3 regions of the Sporosarcina sp. FSL W7-1349 genome follow, and region 2 is predicted to be linked to each of the others. Evidence: riboswitches for the same ligand, from Rfam matches in the RefSeq annotation. Region 2 holds a riboswitch; each other region holds the start of a gene.
What was found. A riboswitch is a leader RNA that binds a small molecule or an ion and turns the genes downstream of it on or off. The one in region 2 is predicted to bind cobalamin.
Positions count from the first base shown of each region.

Region 1: linked by a shared signal. The riboswitch ahead of MKY41_RS09930 (ABC transporter substrate-binding protein) and the one ahead of MKY41_RS10985 (adenosylcobinamide amidohydrolase) in region 2 are both predicted to bind cobalamin.
Region 3: linked by a shared signal. The riboswitch ahead of MKY41_RS12445 (ABC transporter substrate-binding protein) and the one ahead of MKY41_RS10985 (adenosylcobinamide amidohydrolase) in region 2 are both predicted to bind cobalamin.

Region 1 covers NZ_JBBOOK010000001.1:2,019,904-2,024,496, forward strand. The annotation lists gene MKY41_RS09920 (solute symporter family protein) at 1-669, opposite strand, end outside; gene MKY41_RS09925 (DUF485 domain-containing protein) at 683-1,003, opposite strand; cobalamin riboswitch at 1,473-1,677, shown strand; gene MKY41_RS09930 (ABC transporter substrate-binding protein) at 1,826-2,827, shown strand; gene MKY41_RS09935 (FecCD family ABC transporter permease) at 2,790-3,860, shown strand; gene MKY41_RS09940 (ABC transporter ATP-binding protein) at 3,857-4,593, shown strand, end outside.
Region 2 covers NZ_JBBOOK010000001.1:2,260,283-2,264,875, reverse strand. The annotation lists gene MKY41_RS10995 (DUF1934 domain-containing protein) at 521-961, shown strand; gene argS (arginine--tRNA ligase) at 958-2,625, shown strand; cobalamin riboswitch at 2,855-3,038, shown strand; gene MKY41_RS10985 (adenosylcobinamide amidohydrolase) at 3,157-3,843, shown strand; gene cbiB (adenosylcobinamide-phosphate synthase CbiB) at 3,843-4,593, shown strand, end outside.
Region 3 covers NZ_JBBOOK010000001.1:2,526,971-2,531,563, forward strand. The annotation lists gene ltrA (group II intron reverse transcriptase/maturase) at 1-912, opposite strand, end outside; cobalamin riboswitch at 1,569-1,753, opposite strand; cobalamin riboswitch at 1,882-2,063, shown strand; gene MKY41_RS12445 (ABC transporter substrate-binding protein) at 2,336-3,289, shown strand; gene MKY41_RS12450 (FecCD family ABC transporter permease) at 3,321-4,409, shown strand; gene MKY41_RS12455 (ABC transporter ATP-binding protein) at 4,406-4,593, shown strand, end outside.

The DNA.
Region 1 (4,593 bases), 240 kb from region 2:
ATGCAGGAAAGCTTCCCCGTGTGGTGTCGCTGTGCGCATCGCATCAAACATTCCAATGAAGTTGAAATTGAATTTTAAAAGGACAAGGAAGGAAATGATGATCGTTCCAGCCATCAGTAAGATTGCTTTAATGATTTGTACCCAGCTTGTCGCGGTCATTCCGCCGAACAGAACATAAATCGTCATCATGACCCCAACGATCAAGACTGAAATCCAATAATCGATTCCAAGCAAGAGTTTAATGAGAGCGCCCGCACCAACCAATTGCGCCAACATGTAGAATAATACGATCGTAATCGTATTAAGGGCAGCCGCTCCACGCACTTTTCTCGCGCCAAATCGGGAGCCGATCATATCAGCCATCGTGAATTTTCCAAGATTCCGGAGTGGCTCCGCAATCAAGAACAATACGACGAGATACGCGGTCAACCAGCCAACACTGTAGTAGAAACCGTCAAATCCATTTAATGAAATGGCGCCGGCGATTCCTAGGAAAGAAGCTGCGGATAAATAGTCACCTGCGATAGCCATGCCATTCTGCCATCCGGTCAACGATCCCCCGGCAGTATAGAAATCACTTGCAGTCTGGGTTTGTTTAGCGGCCCAATAGGTGACAATAAGCGTCAAAAGAATAACAGATATGAATATTAGGATTGATATGATTCCCACGGCGACTTCCCCCTTATTCTACAATGTTTCTCTTTATAATTTCTTCAACTTCCTTATCAAAGTCTTTTGCTTTATTCATATAGATGGACGTGAATACCCAGACCATGATGAACATGCTGAAGGCGTATACCCAAGTCCAAGTCATCCAACCGATTGCACGATTTTCAAGTATTGTGGTGTACCCTGTCAAAATCGGAAGTAGAAAATAAGCGGCAAAAAAGAAAATGATGTACGGCGTCGCAAATGTGTTTTTACGTTTGACCAATTGTTTAAACTCTGGCGTTTCAATGATCTTCTCGAAATTGGGCTTAGAATTTGCTCGAACGTTTTTCATGTTTCCATCCTCCTCTTCAAATTTTCAGCTAATAGACTCGTACGCCATCTCCCCCTCACGCTGAAACCGCTTTCATTATTCAGCCAATAAAAAGAAGGGTAGCCGAAAAATGAAGTAGTCCAAATTTTTGTTATAGTACACAGATTCAGATTAGCAAACTATTTGTTAATATTCAACACAAACTTGTAAATTTTTATAATATTTTGTTATTTATTGATTTTAAAATTACATACTGGCTGACCCCCGATGATACCAAGCTTTATAGCGCCGACAAAGTAAGGTTATCAACATGCTAGGAAATAGTTTGTTTCTTTTATTAATTCTTGATTATTTTCAGGGCGTTTGTTGGACAACCAAACCTTGGATAAACAACGTACCAAATTCAATAGACATCCCCCACCTTCCAGCCCGCCTCCGCTGTTTACAAACTAGCAATACTTCTATATACTTGGCATGAATCGAACATTAAAAAAATAGTTTAGAAATAGGTTTTTCAAAGAGCCGTATCAAAGCGGTTGTTTGGAACGAAGAGGGAAGTTGGTGAAAGTCCAACACGAACCCGTCACTGTAATCGACGAGGAAGTCCCGCGTATCCACTGTGCGACAGCATGGGAAGGAGCGGGGCGGCCGCGGTAGTCGTAAGTCAGGAGACCTGCCTATTTCGATAGTTAGCTTCCTCGGGGATAGGAATGTTTAGCGTGCCAGCAGGGATTGTCGGTGGATTTCCGGCGCCCGTTGACTTCGCCTGATCATGCGCTTTCCTTCGAGGACAAGCGCTTTTTTGATGTTTACAATCAAGAGGAGGAACGTAGAGTGCACAACATGATAAAACGATGGGGCTTGTTCAGTTTGGTTTTCGTGCTGGCGATGGTCCTTTTAGCAGGCTGCGGATCGAAAGAGACCCCAGCGGATCAACCGGTTCCAGAAACACCGGACACGGAAGCGACAGATCAAACGGAGGCAGAAGGTACGGAGGGGGCACAAGCCTTTCCGGTCACATTCACCGATGATGTCGGCCGTGAAGTGACGATTGAGAAAGAACCGGAAACCCTCATCTCCATCCAGACGAGCAATACGGAAATTTTATATGCGCTCGGTGTAGGCGATCGCCTTATCGGGGTTTCGGATTACTGTAATTATCCTCCGGAAGCATTGGAAGTGCAAAAAGTCGGCGGCCAGGACATGGATGCCGAATTGGTCATGACCTTGTTGCCGGATGTCGCCTTTGTAACCCAATACCATTTCGATAACCATGCAGAAATTCTAAAACAATTTGAAGAAGTCGGCATCACCGTTGTTGTCACCGGCAGCGCCACTTCATTCGACGATGCATACGCCACGATGGAAATGATTGCGACGGCTACCGGAACGACGGAAAAGGCCGACGAGATCATCCAGGACATGAAAGACCGCCGTGCTGCCCTTGAAGAAAAAGCGAAAGAAATCACGGATAAAAAGAAAGTATGGGTCGAAGTAGCCCCTGCTCCGGATATCTTCACTACAGGGAAAAACACATTCATGCACGAAATGCTGGAGACAATCAATGCAACGAATGCAGCGGAAGATCAAGATGGATGGGTGAAGTTGACAGAAGAGGAAATCGTCCAACTTAACCCAGATGTCATCATTACCACATATGGCTATTATGTGGACAATCCTGCCGAAGGCGTCTTGGCACGCGACGGTTGGGCAGAAGTCAATGCCATTAAGAATAAACAAGTATTCGATGTCGACAGCGACACCGTCACTCGTCCAGGCCCACGCCTGATTGAAGGAGTCGAGCAGCTTGCAAAACTCATTTATCCGGAAGTTTTTGGGGAATAAAATCGGTTGGCTTTATATCGCAAGTATCGGGGTTGTACTTTGTGCAACCCTTCTTGGCTTATTCGTCAGCAGTGTAAAATTCCCGATTCCCACCATTCTCCATATCGTAGCGGATAAATCATTCGGCCTTGGCTGGCTATCGGATGTTCCGAAGAATGAAGAGCTAATCATCTGGAACATCCGGGTGCCCCGTGTCCTATTAGCCTTCCTTGTCGGGGCCTCCCTGTCACTCGCCGGAGCCGCCTTCCAAGGACTTCTTCGGAATCCGTTAGCCGATCCGTATACGATTGGTGTGTCATCCGGGGCGGCGCTCGGGGCCGTGACGGTTTTATTTTTCCAATACACGATTTGGGGATTAGGCAGTTATACATTGCCGGTCGTGGCGATTTTAAGCGGATTTCTTACCTTATTCATTGTTTTCGGGCTCGTCCGGATGAGTAGCCGGAGCCTTGCGATTGAGACGATCATTCTCGCCGGTATCATTGTCGGAGCCTTTGTCGGGGCTCTGACATCTTTGATGATTGCCCTTGGAGACCGCGATGCGATGACGCAGATCATGTACTGGTTATATGGAAGTGTTGCGATGCGCGGGTGGAGCCACGTCCAACTGATCATCCCCTTTCTCATCATCGGAGCTATTGTCTTGCTCTATCATTACCGAGAATTGAATGCTCTGGCTCTCGGCGAAGAAGCCGCCGATCATATCGGGGTCAATGTAAAAAGGGGGAAAATCCTCATCTTGATTGGCGCCTCGTTGCTGACCGGTTCGGCGGTTGCCGTCTCCGGATCGATCGGGTTCGTCGGGTTGGTCGTCCCCCATCTCGTACGTCTCATGAGCGGGCCGAACCATCGACATGTTCTGCCTCTGTCGATATTGTTTGGAGGCTCCTTCCTCGTATTCGCAGATTTGCTCGCGAGGACGGTCATCGCGCCGCAAGAACTGCCGATCGGTGTCATCACCGCCTTGATCGGCGCTCCGGTATTTGCTTTTCTATTAATCCGAGATCGAATTGGAAGAGGGGAAAACCGATGATTACAGTCGAACATCTCGTAGGCGGTTACGGAAAAAAACCGATTATCCATGATCTTGAATTTGAAATCCGGAAAGGGGAGTTTTTCGCACTGCTCGGACCGAATGGCAGTGGGAAGACCACCCTATTCAAATTAATTACCGGCCAACTCCCGATTGCGTCGGGCTCGATCTCCATTGATGGAAAAGCGATGGAGAAGCTGTCAAAACTCGAAAAGGCACAAAAAGTGGCAGTCCTTTCACAAGAGAGTAAAGTGACATTCGATTTCACCGTGGAGGAAATCGTCAGCCTCGGACGGTATCCGCACCAAACCGGTTTTTTTAAGAGCATATCTGCGAATGACCAGAAAGTGATTGACCATGTCATGACTGTGACACGTATCGAGCAGTTTCGCCATCTGCAGTTTCGAACGTTGAGCGGCGGGGAGAAACAGCGGGTTTTATTAGCGAAAGCGTTGGCGCAGGAACCGGAAGTCCTTCTATTGGATGAGCCAACGAACCATTTGGATATTAAGCATACGTTCCAGATTTTAAACATGCTGAAAGAGTGGCAGCGGACGAAGGGCTTGACGATCTTCGCCATACTGCATGATTTGAACGTGGCCTCCCTCTACGCGGATCGGGTCGCCCTCCTGCATAAAGGGTCTTTCCTCGAAGTCGGCGACGTCAACACGTTACGCAAGGAAGAGCAATTGAAAAAGGTCTATGAAGTGGACGTCAAAACACAAGCCCATCC
Region 2 (4,593 bases):
CGCCCTTAGTCGCTGACGGATGTCACAGAGTAAGAGAGGATACGCGTCTAAATACGCCGTGAAGGTGCCTTGATTTTTGTAAAGGATGTGGAATACGACGAAACGACGAATTGACCCTAGGCTGTTTAAAGACCGTGTTTAATTTCTGTGAAAAGCGCTGGAGTACGGCAAAACGGCTCCATTGTTGTTCGAGAGCTGTGCCTTAATTTCAAAAAACGGTGAATTGAACCTACGTTGTTTAAATGCCGTGCCTTAATTTCTTCAAAAGGCGCAGAAATACGGCAAATCGAGCCCTTCGCTGCTCGACTTGCTGTCGAGCGTGGTGCTTGAATTTCAGAAACGGTGAATTGCCCCTCCGCTGTTTAAATGCCGTGCCTTAATTTCTGCAAAAGGCGCAGAAATTAAGGCAAATCGAGCCCTTCGCTGCTCGATTCGCTGTTCGATTCGCATTTGATTTCTGGATGGATTGAAATAAAGGGAGGGAGAACGGTATAATAACTAGATATGTGGAGGTGAGCGTATGGAACGGCAACAACTAGGGAAACAAGTGGATATCCGGCTCCATTCGTCAGTCCGGCATCCGGGACAAGCCAAGGAAACGCAAGAGTTCCGGTTGACGGGAAGACTCATTGAAAAAAAGGGAACCTCCTACTTGCAATACGAAGAACAACAGGACGGCACGATCGAGACGATTGTCAAACTGGATCCGAACGAGGCGCTTATTATGCGCAAAGGGGCTGTCCGGATGCGGCTGCCTTTCAGTGTAGAAAACAGGCGGATAGGATCCTACGGCAACGGCCCGGTGACTTTCGATCTCCATGTCGAAACGGACCATCTGCGCTTCACCCAGGAACAGGATGGTTTACCGGGCCAGTTCGATGTCCAATATCGGCTATCGGACGGCAGCTCTATACTCGGCACATACCATTTGATTATTACATACACGGAGGGAAAATCATGAACGCGGTAGAAAAGATTCAAAATGAAGTGAAAGCGGCATTGCGCCAAGCGGTGATCGACGCTGAGCTTGTCGATTCGACCGACATTCCGGACATCATGCTGGAGACACCGAAGAACAAAGAGAACGGGGACTATGCCACCAATATTGCAATGCAGTTGACCAAGATTGCGAAACAACCGCCGCGCGCGATTGCGGAGGCAATCCTTGGGAAATTGGATACTTCGGGCACGTCCATCGATTCGATTGAAATCGCGGGCCCAGGGTTCATGAACATCCGGTTGAAAACAGATTACCTTGGGGATGTCGTGAAAACGGTATTGGACCAAGGGGAAAACTACGGTCGATCCGACGCCGGGGCGAACGAAAAAGTCCAAGTGGAATTCGTTTCCGCGAACCCGACCGGTGATCTGCATCTCGGTCATGCACGGGGCGCGTCCCTGGGCGATTCCCTATGCAATGTGCTGGACTTTGCCGGATACGATGTCTACCGCGAATATTATATTAATGATGCCGGCAATCAAGTGCATAATCTGGCGAAATCCGTGGAAGCCCGCTATTTCCAAGCGCTTGGTATGGAACGGGATATGCCGGAGGATGGCTATCATGGCCAGGACATCATCGATATCGGCAAGAAGTTGGCCGAGGAGTTCGGAGACAAATATGTCAACGCTTCGGAAGAAGAGCGCTATTCGTTTTTCCGCGAATACGGCCTTCAATTCGAATTGGCGAAGTTGAAAAAGGACCTAGCAGACTTCCGAGTTTCCTTTGACAATTGGTTTTCGGAAACTTCTTTATACGAAGATGGAAAGATCGATGTGGCACTCGATAAGCTACGGGCGAATGGCCATGTCTATGAGGAAGACGGTGCGACATGGTTCCGCTCGACGACATTCGGAGACGACAAAGACCGGGTGCTCATTAAAAATGACGGCACGTATACGTATTTGACGCCGGATATCGCCTATCATGAGGACAAGCTGGGTCGCGGCTTCGATAAGCTCATCAATATTTGGGGAGCCGATCACCACGGATATATTCCGCGGATGAAAGCGGCTATCGAGGCACTGGGCTATGACCGAGACACTTTGGAAGTCGAAGTGGCGCAAATGGTCCAGTTGTACAAAGACGGCGAAAAGTTCAAGATGAGCAAGCGGACCGGAAAGGCGGTAACATTGCGCGAACTCGTGGAAGACGTCGGATTGGATGCGGTCCGCTATTTCTTCGCCATGCGTTCGGGTGATTCGCAGATGGATTTCGATTTGGACCTCGCCATTTCCCAGTCTAATGAAAATCCGGTCTACTACGCACAATATGCACATGCGCGGATCTCTTCGATCCTGCGTCAGGCGGAAGAGAAAGGGTTGTCTGCTTCCGTCGAGCATGTCTCTTTATTGCAGACCGAAAAGGAACTTGAGTTGATCAAGAAAATCGGGGACTTCCCGAAACTGGTAGCCGATGCGGCAAGGCTTCGTTCGCCGCACCGGGTGACGACGTATATCCAAGAGCTGGCGGCGACTTTCCACAGCTTCTACAATGCGGAGAAAGTGCTCGATCCGGACAATCGGGAGCTGTCCGAAGCACGGCTTGCGCTCGTCACCGCGACACGTGCGACCGTCGCGAACGCCTTGAAACTCGTAGGCGTATCGGCACCGGAACGGATGTAACAACAAGTTGGACCGCTGCGCCCTGGCGCAGCGGTTTTACTATGGGTAAAAGGTATTGATTTGAGAATAAAGAATGGAAAGTGACGGATAGACCTGTGGACTTGACGGATAATTTTCCGGAAGTGACGGATACCCCTCGCAAACTGACGGATAAATCACCAAAAGTGACGGATACCGGCGCATACTTCTTCAGTGGAACACTCGACAGCCCCCTTTTCTGTAGTATAATGAGAAAAACTAGCGTAAAGGTGCCCCGTGCGTGTGACGGGGTTAAAAGGGAAGCCGGTTCAAAGCCGGTGCGGTCCCGCCACTGTAAGTGCGAGCAAGACGCGAAAAGTCACTGGAAGGATTCCGGGAAGACGCGGCAAGCGATGACCACAAGCCAGGAGACCTGCCTTTATGAATCACCCGTGACCTGCGAGGAATAGGTCGGTGGAAATCGGACCGCTTTTTGGCGTTTGGATTTTTACTTGGACATCCTCCGTATTTGTACGGGGGATTTTTCAATTTACACGATTGAGGGGTTAAAAAATGACCAGGTTCATTGCAACAACAGAGGGGTTTTTCGTGTCCTCCGATTATGTCAGTTTCCGGGCAGACCAGCCGATGAAGACATTATCTTCCGCTGTCCACAACGCGGGCATCGGATCGTACCGCGCCTTCGTCAATCGCAGCGTCGATATCCATTATAATGTTGACGATGCCCAAGCGGAAATGGCGGCATATCTGGAACAGCAAGGATTCCAGCCGGCGGAGACGGTGGGGATGATGACCGCCGTGTCGACCGAACATGTCGAAATCGGCCAATACGATGGCGACTTCGGCTCCATTCTTGTCGCCGTGACGGCGGGTGTCGGGAATGCTGTGGATGTCTCGCAAGCGCTGACCCGCGAAGAGGAACAGAAAATAGGGACAATCAATACATGGGTCATCGTCAATGGCGATTTGTCGGATGAGGCGTTCGTCCAGGCGATCATCACGGCAACCGAGGCGAAAGTGAAAGCCCTTCATGATGAAGCAATCCGAGACCCGCTGACCGGGACGATCGCTACCGGGACGTCGACGGACAGCGTCCTCGTGGCAGCCACACAGCAAGGCGCACATCTTCCGTACGCCGGGACAGTGGCGCCGCTTGGGAAATTGGTCGGTCACGGCGTCTATGATTGCACGGTGCGGGCGCTGCGGGCGTACAAGAAAGTGAAAGGGTGGGCAACGTGATACCGTCACATTTCATCGCCATTGCAATTGGCCTTCTATTGGACCGGCTCATCGGGGACCCGCCGAATTGGCCGCATCCTGTCCGTTGGATCGGTTCTTTCATTTCCAAGATGACGGCTGTTTTGAATAAAGGGAAGTACCGCGTCGGGAAAGGGGCTATCCTGCTTGTCGCCACGGTTGGAATTGTCACGGCAGCGGTAGCAGTCATTGTTTGGCTAGCTTACGAGATTCATACGTTTGCCGGGATTGCGGTTGAGGCAATCCTGATTGCGGTCGGGTTAGCGCAGAAGAGTTTGCGTGACGCCGCGCTGTCTGTGCAGCGACCGCTAAAAGAGGGCAATTTTTCGGAAGCGCGAGAAAAATTATCATGGATTGTCGGCCGGGACACCGAGAAGTTAGATGAGAGCGAGATTTCGCGAGCGACGATTGAAACGGTTTCCGAAAATACGGCGGATGGCGTGACATCTCCGTTGTTTTGGGCTTTTCTGATCGGCGCCCCTGGTCTTTGGCTATACAAAGCGGTCAATACGCTTGACTCGATGGTCGGTTATAAAGACGAGCGGTATGGCCAGTTCGGCAAGTTCTCCGCGCGGGCGGACGATCTGCTTAACTACATTCCCGCCCGGATCACTGGCCTTCTCATCCTCTTCCATACAAGAAATGAAGGAAAGTTGCCGTTTGGGCAGCGGATTGTCGGCTTTGGCAAGGATTCTCGGCGTCATCCGAGTCCGAATAGCGGATTTCCGGAAG
Region 3 (4,593 bases), 270 kb from region 2:
TTTTAGTTTGGCTTTGAACCGTTTCTTGGCAGATTGGTGTGGTCTACATCCGACTCCTTTAGCGGTGGAATGTAGACAAAAACCCAGGAATTTCAGTTTGACTGGAGAACCGACTTTACTCTTCTTTTGATTCACGGTTAGTTTCAAGTCTTCTTCGAGAAACTTGGAGACATTCCCCAGTACACGTTCCCCAGCCCGTCTACTTTTGACATAAATACAAAAGTCATCTGCGAATCGTACGAATTTGTGTCCCCTTCTCTCCAGTTCCCTGTCCAATTGGTTCAGGTAGACATTGCTAAGAAGTGGAGAAAGAACACCGCCCTGTGGAGCACCTTCTTCTGTCGGACTGATAAGCCCGCCTTCCAAGATGCCGCTCTTGAGGAATTTCCAAATCAGTTTCAGGACAATCTTATCGCTGATGAACTCTTTGAGGTATTCCATCAATTTCTGATGATGTATGGTGTCGAAGTAACTTTTCAGGTCACAATCAACCACAATTTTGTACCCTTGTTCGTAGTACGCGATGGTTTGCCTGATGGCTTGATGCTGGTTCCTCTTTGGACGGAATCCGAAACTCATATCGGAGAAGTACGGGTCAATTACCTTGCCAATCACTTGATAGATTGCTTGCTGAACCATTCGGTCACGAACACAAGGGATACCCAATTTCCGTTTTGACCCATCCGGTTTCGGAATTTCCACCCGTTTGACAGGCAATGGTTCGTACGAACCGTCTTTCAGTTTCCGAATCAGATGGTCGCGGTATTTGGCGACGTGACCAAAGAGTTCCTCTACTGTCATTCCGTCAACACCGGGCGCCCCTTTATTTGCCTTCACTTTCTTGCAGGCATTGAAGAGATTGTTGATATCCACCACTTTGTCAATCAAACTGATACCACCCCGTTGTTCCATTTTCGTAAAGACAGGGCTGCACGCTCCCGCATACCCTTCGGTTTCCAACCTATCTCTTTGCGGCCAGCCACCTGCCGATGTTTTCTGTGGTCTCTGCACTGTCCTTACCTCCATTTCATTTCAGGGTTGTTATTGTTCGGCCCTTCATCCTGTTGGACTACTATGGCCTCTGCTGACTTCTTACAGTTCAACCTGCCATCACTGACGGATTTGTTCCTGTGGAATATTCCATCCCTCTTGTCGGGAACCCCTGTAAGACCTCCCCGGGTAAGAGCTATAACCTTCCTCCCATGTAACCGCCGCATTTACTGTATGGAACTCGGGCAGTATTGGACTTCGTTTTGATTTGCAAACTCATCCATTCCAATTCAGCCTTATATGCGGTTTCTGTCCGTCGGTTCGGGAGTTTGCCGCCGGCTTCCTTCAGATTCCACCTCACGATGGACACCCTTGCCTTAAGCTAACAGTTCCTACTGCCAAGCCTGTAGTGGACTTTCACCACCAAGTTATAGCCCATGCCGGGCGCACAAAATAAAAGCCCTTTTCCACTAACGGAAAAGGGCTTGCTTAACGACACAAAATAGTTTCACTTGAACGCGTCCTCACGAGACGCAATCGGTCAGTATGTATCGTCCCACTCTCACCCCCCGGAGATTTGAAACTTCGAGATGCAGGTAGGTCTCCTGACTTGTGCTTCCTCCTACTTTGAGCCCTTCCCATGCACAGTGGCACAGTGGGTGTTCCTCATTTCGTCGACACTTACAGTTGCGGGGACAGTTCCGGATTTGAACCGGATTCCCTATTAAGCTATGGATTAGCGCCTGACATCTCATCGTTATTCAATTTTCAATCGGATCCAATGAATTGGGTTTATTATAGCCGGACCGTTCACAGAAAGGCAAGCTTCATATTTTAGGGATTGACATTTCTCGTGCAGTTCTGAATACTGTTGATAGATTGCCAAACCGAATAGACGATATGGGAAAAGGTACACGATCATCGTGTTTAAAAGGGAAGCCCGGTGCAAAACCGGCACGGTCCCGCCACTGTGAACTGGCCGTTTTTTGCAAACATCCACTGTCTGCCAAGATGGGAAGGAGCGAAAAGCCATGGCCATAAGTCAGGAGACCTGCCTTTTCTAGCGACACTGCTTGACCTACGGGAAATGGGGAAGTGTTAGAAGACGGCTCATCCACTTTTTGTATGGAATCCACCAGCGTTTCTAACCCTTTTTCGGTTAGAGACGCTTTTTATTTTCATTCCGCGGAACAGCATGAAGGTGCCTTAATTTCTGCAAAGAACGCAGAAATACGGCAAATCGAACCCTGCGCTGTTCGATTCGCTGTTCGATTCGCTGTTCGATTCGCTGTTCGATTCGCTGTTCGATTGGCATAAATACGCAAGGCGAAGGAGACTCGAAAATATGATAAAACAAAAACTAGGTGTATTGGGATTATTGCTTCTGCTGCTGGTCGGTGGGTGTGCGGACAAGGAGACTCCATCTGCCGAACAAGAGACGCTGACCATCGAAAATAGCGGAGTGGAGCTGCCGATTGCCGATGTCCCGCAACGCGCAGTGACGCTGAACCAGCATGTCACGGAAGTGATGTTGGCGCTCGGTCTGGAAGATCACATGGTGGGCACCGCGTATCTTGATGATGAAATCCTGCCTGAATACCAAGCGGCCTATGAGAAGATTGACGTTCTGGCAGATGCCTACCCGTCCAAAGAAGTATTTCTCGGTGCGGATCCGGACTTTGCCTACGCCGGATGGGCCAGTGCATTCAAAGAAGACAGCCTGGGGACGCAAGAAGAGCTACTGGCGCAAGGAATCATTCCATATTTACATCAGTCCTCGACGATTGTCGGACCCAAGCTTGATGACATTTTCACGGATATCGACAACATCGGGAAAATTTTCGGAGTCGAGGATCGCTCAGCCAAATTGATTTCAGACATGAAGTCGCAGATCGAGGAGATCAAACAGACCATCCCGGCCTCTGATGAAAAGAAGCGGGTCTTTGTTTTTGATAGCGGCGATACATCTGCCCTCACCGTCGGACAAAATTTCTTGAATGAACTTATCACGATCGCAGGCGGCGAAAATATTTTCAGCGACCTTGAGAAGAATTGGGGACAAGTCAATTGGGAAGAGGTCGTGGAACGAAATCCAGAAATTATCGTCATCATCGACTATGGCGATACAACCGTTGACCAGAAAATCGATTTTCTGAATAGCGTATCCATGTTGGCCGATACGACCGCTATCCAAGATCAGCATTTTGTCGTGGTCCCTCTCTCCGCAGCCGCGGAGGGTGTACGGATTCCAATGGCTCTGGAAACGCTCGTCGAAGGCTTTTATCACCCATCTAACTAATTGCGAATAAGACCGGAAAGGGACGGATCCTATGTCACGAGTGCAACAAACATCCAAATCAGCCAGTTCCAAGACCGTCGCCATTGTGCCGGTCTTTATCGCTCTATTCATCCTCCTGCTGGTCTCCATCACATTGGCCGTTATTATCGGGCCTGTTTCCATCCACCCTCTGACTGTCTGGAAAATCGTACTGAATCAACTGCCGCTTTCCTCGCCATTATTTGACGTCGACTGGGGTCGGCCCGAAGAACGGATCATCTGGGATATCCGCCTTCCCCGCGTGTTGCTTGGTGGAGTCGTCGGGGCCGGGCTTGCGGTCGTCGGGGTCGGAATACAGGCACTCGTCCGGAATTCCTTGGCGGATCCTTATATTTTGGGCGTCTCTTCCGGCGCTTCCGTCGGGGCTACCGTCGTCATCTTGTTCGGGGCGTTCAGTATGTTCGGCCAATATGCGCTTTCGGTTGCCGCTTTCGGAGGTGCTTTGCTCTCAATCATTTTCGTTTATTTTATTGCCCATGTGGGAGGCCGTCTAACAACGACACGACTTTTATTGGCTGGAGTCGTCGTATCGATGATTTTATCGGCGGTCACCAGTTATATCGTCATTTCCGCGCCAAATGAACAAGGGATCCGCAATGCAATGTTTTGGATGATGGGAAGCCTGGCGGGAGCGAAGTGGAGTTATCTAGTCATCCCTGCGCCAATGGTGCTTGCCGGCCTACTGTACCTGCTGGCAAGGTTTCGGGCCCTCAATTTATTGTTGCTCGGCGAAGAAACGGCGGGCACTCTTGGAATCAGCGTGCATCGGTTCCGAAAAGAACTGATCGTAGTCACAGCCCTCTTGACGGGAGTCATCGTTGCGGTCAGCGGGGCGATCGGGTTTGTCGGATTGATGATTCCCCACCTCGTCCGTCTGGCAATCGGAGCAGATCATCGGAAAGTGTTGCCGATCAGCGCATTGGTAGGTGCCATCTTCATCATTTGGGCGGATGTTTTCGCCCGGATTGCCGTGGCTCCCGAAGAACTGCCCATCGGAATTATCACCGCATTATGCGGCGGACCGTTCTTCATCTGGCTATTGAGAAAAAGTGATTATTCTTTTGGAGGCGATGGATCTTGAGTGTTCTCGTAGATGATTTGACAACGTGCATTAATCAAATCCCGATTGCCCGTCATATTTCAATCGACGCACGGGAAGGTGAATTCATCGGTATCATCGGACCAAATGGCAGTGGGAAATCCACGATCTTGAAATCGATTTATCGCGCCCTCCCCCATCAAAGCGGAAGTATTAGCATCGATGA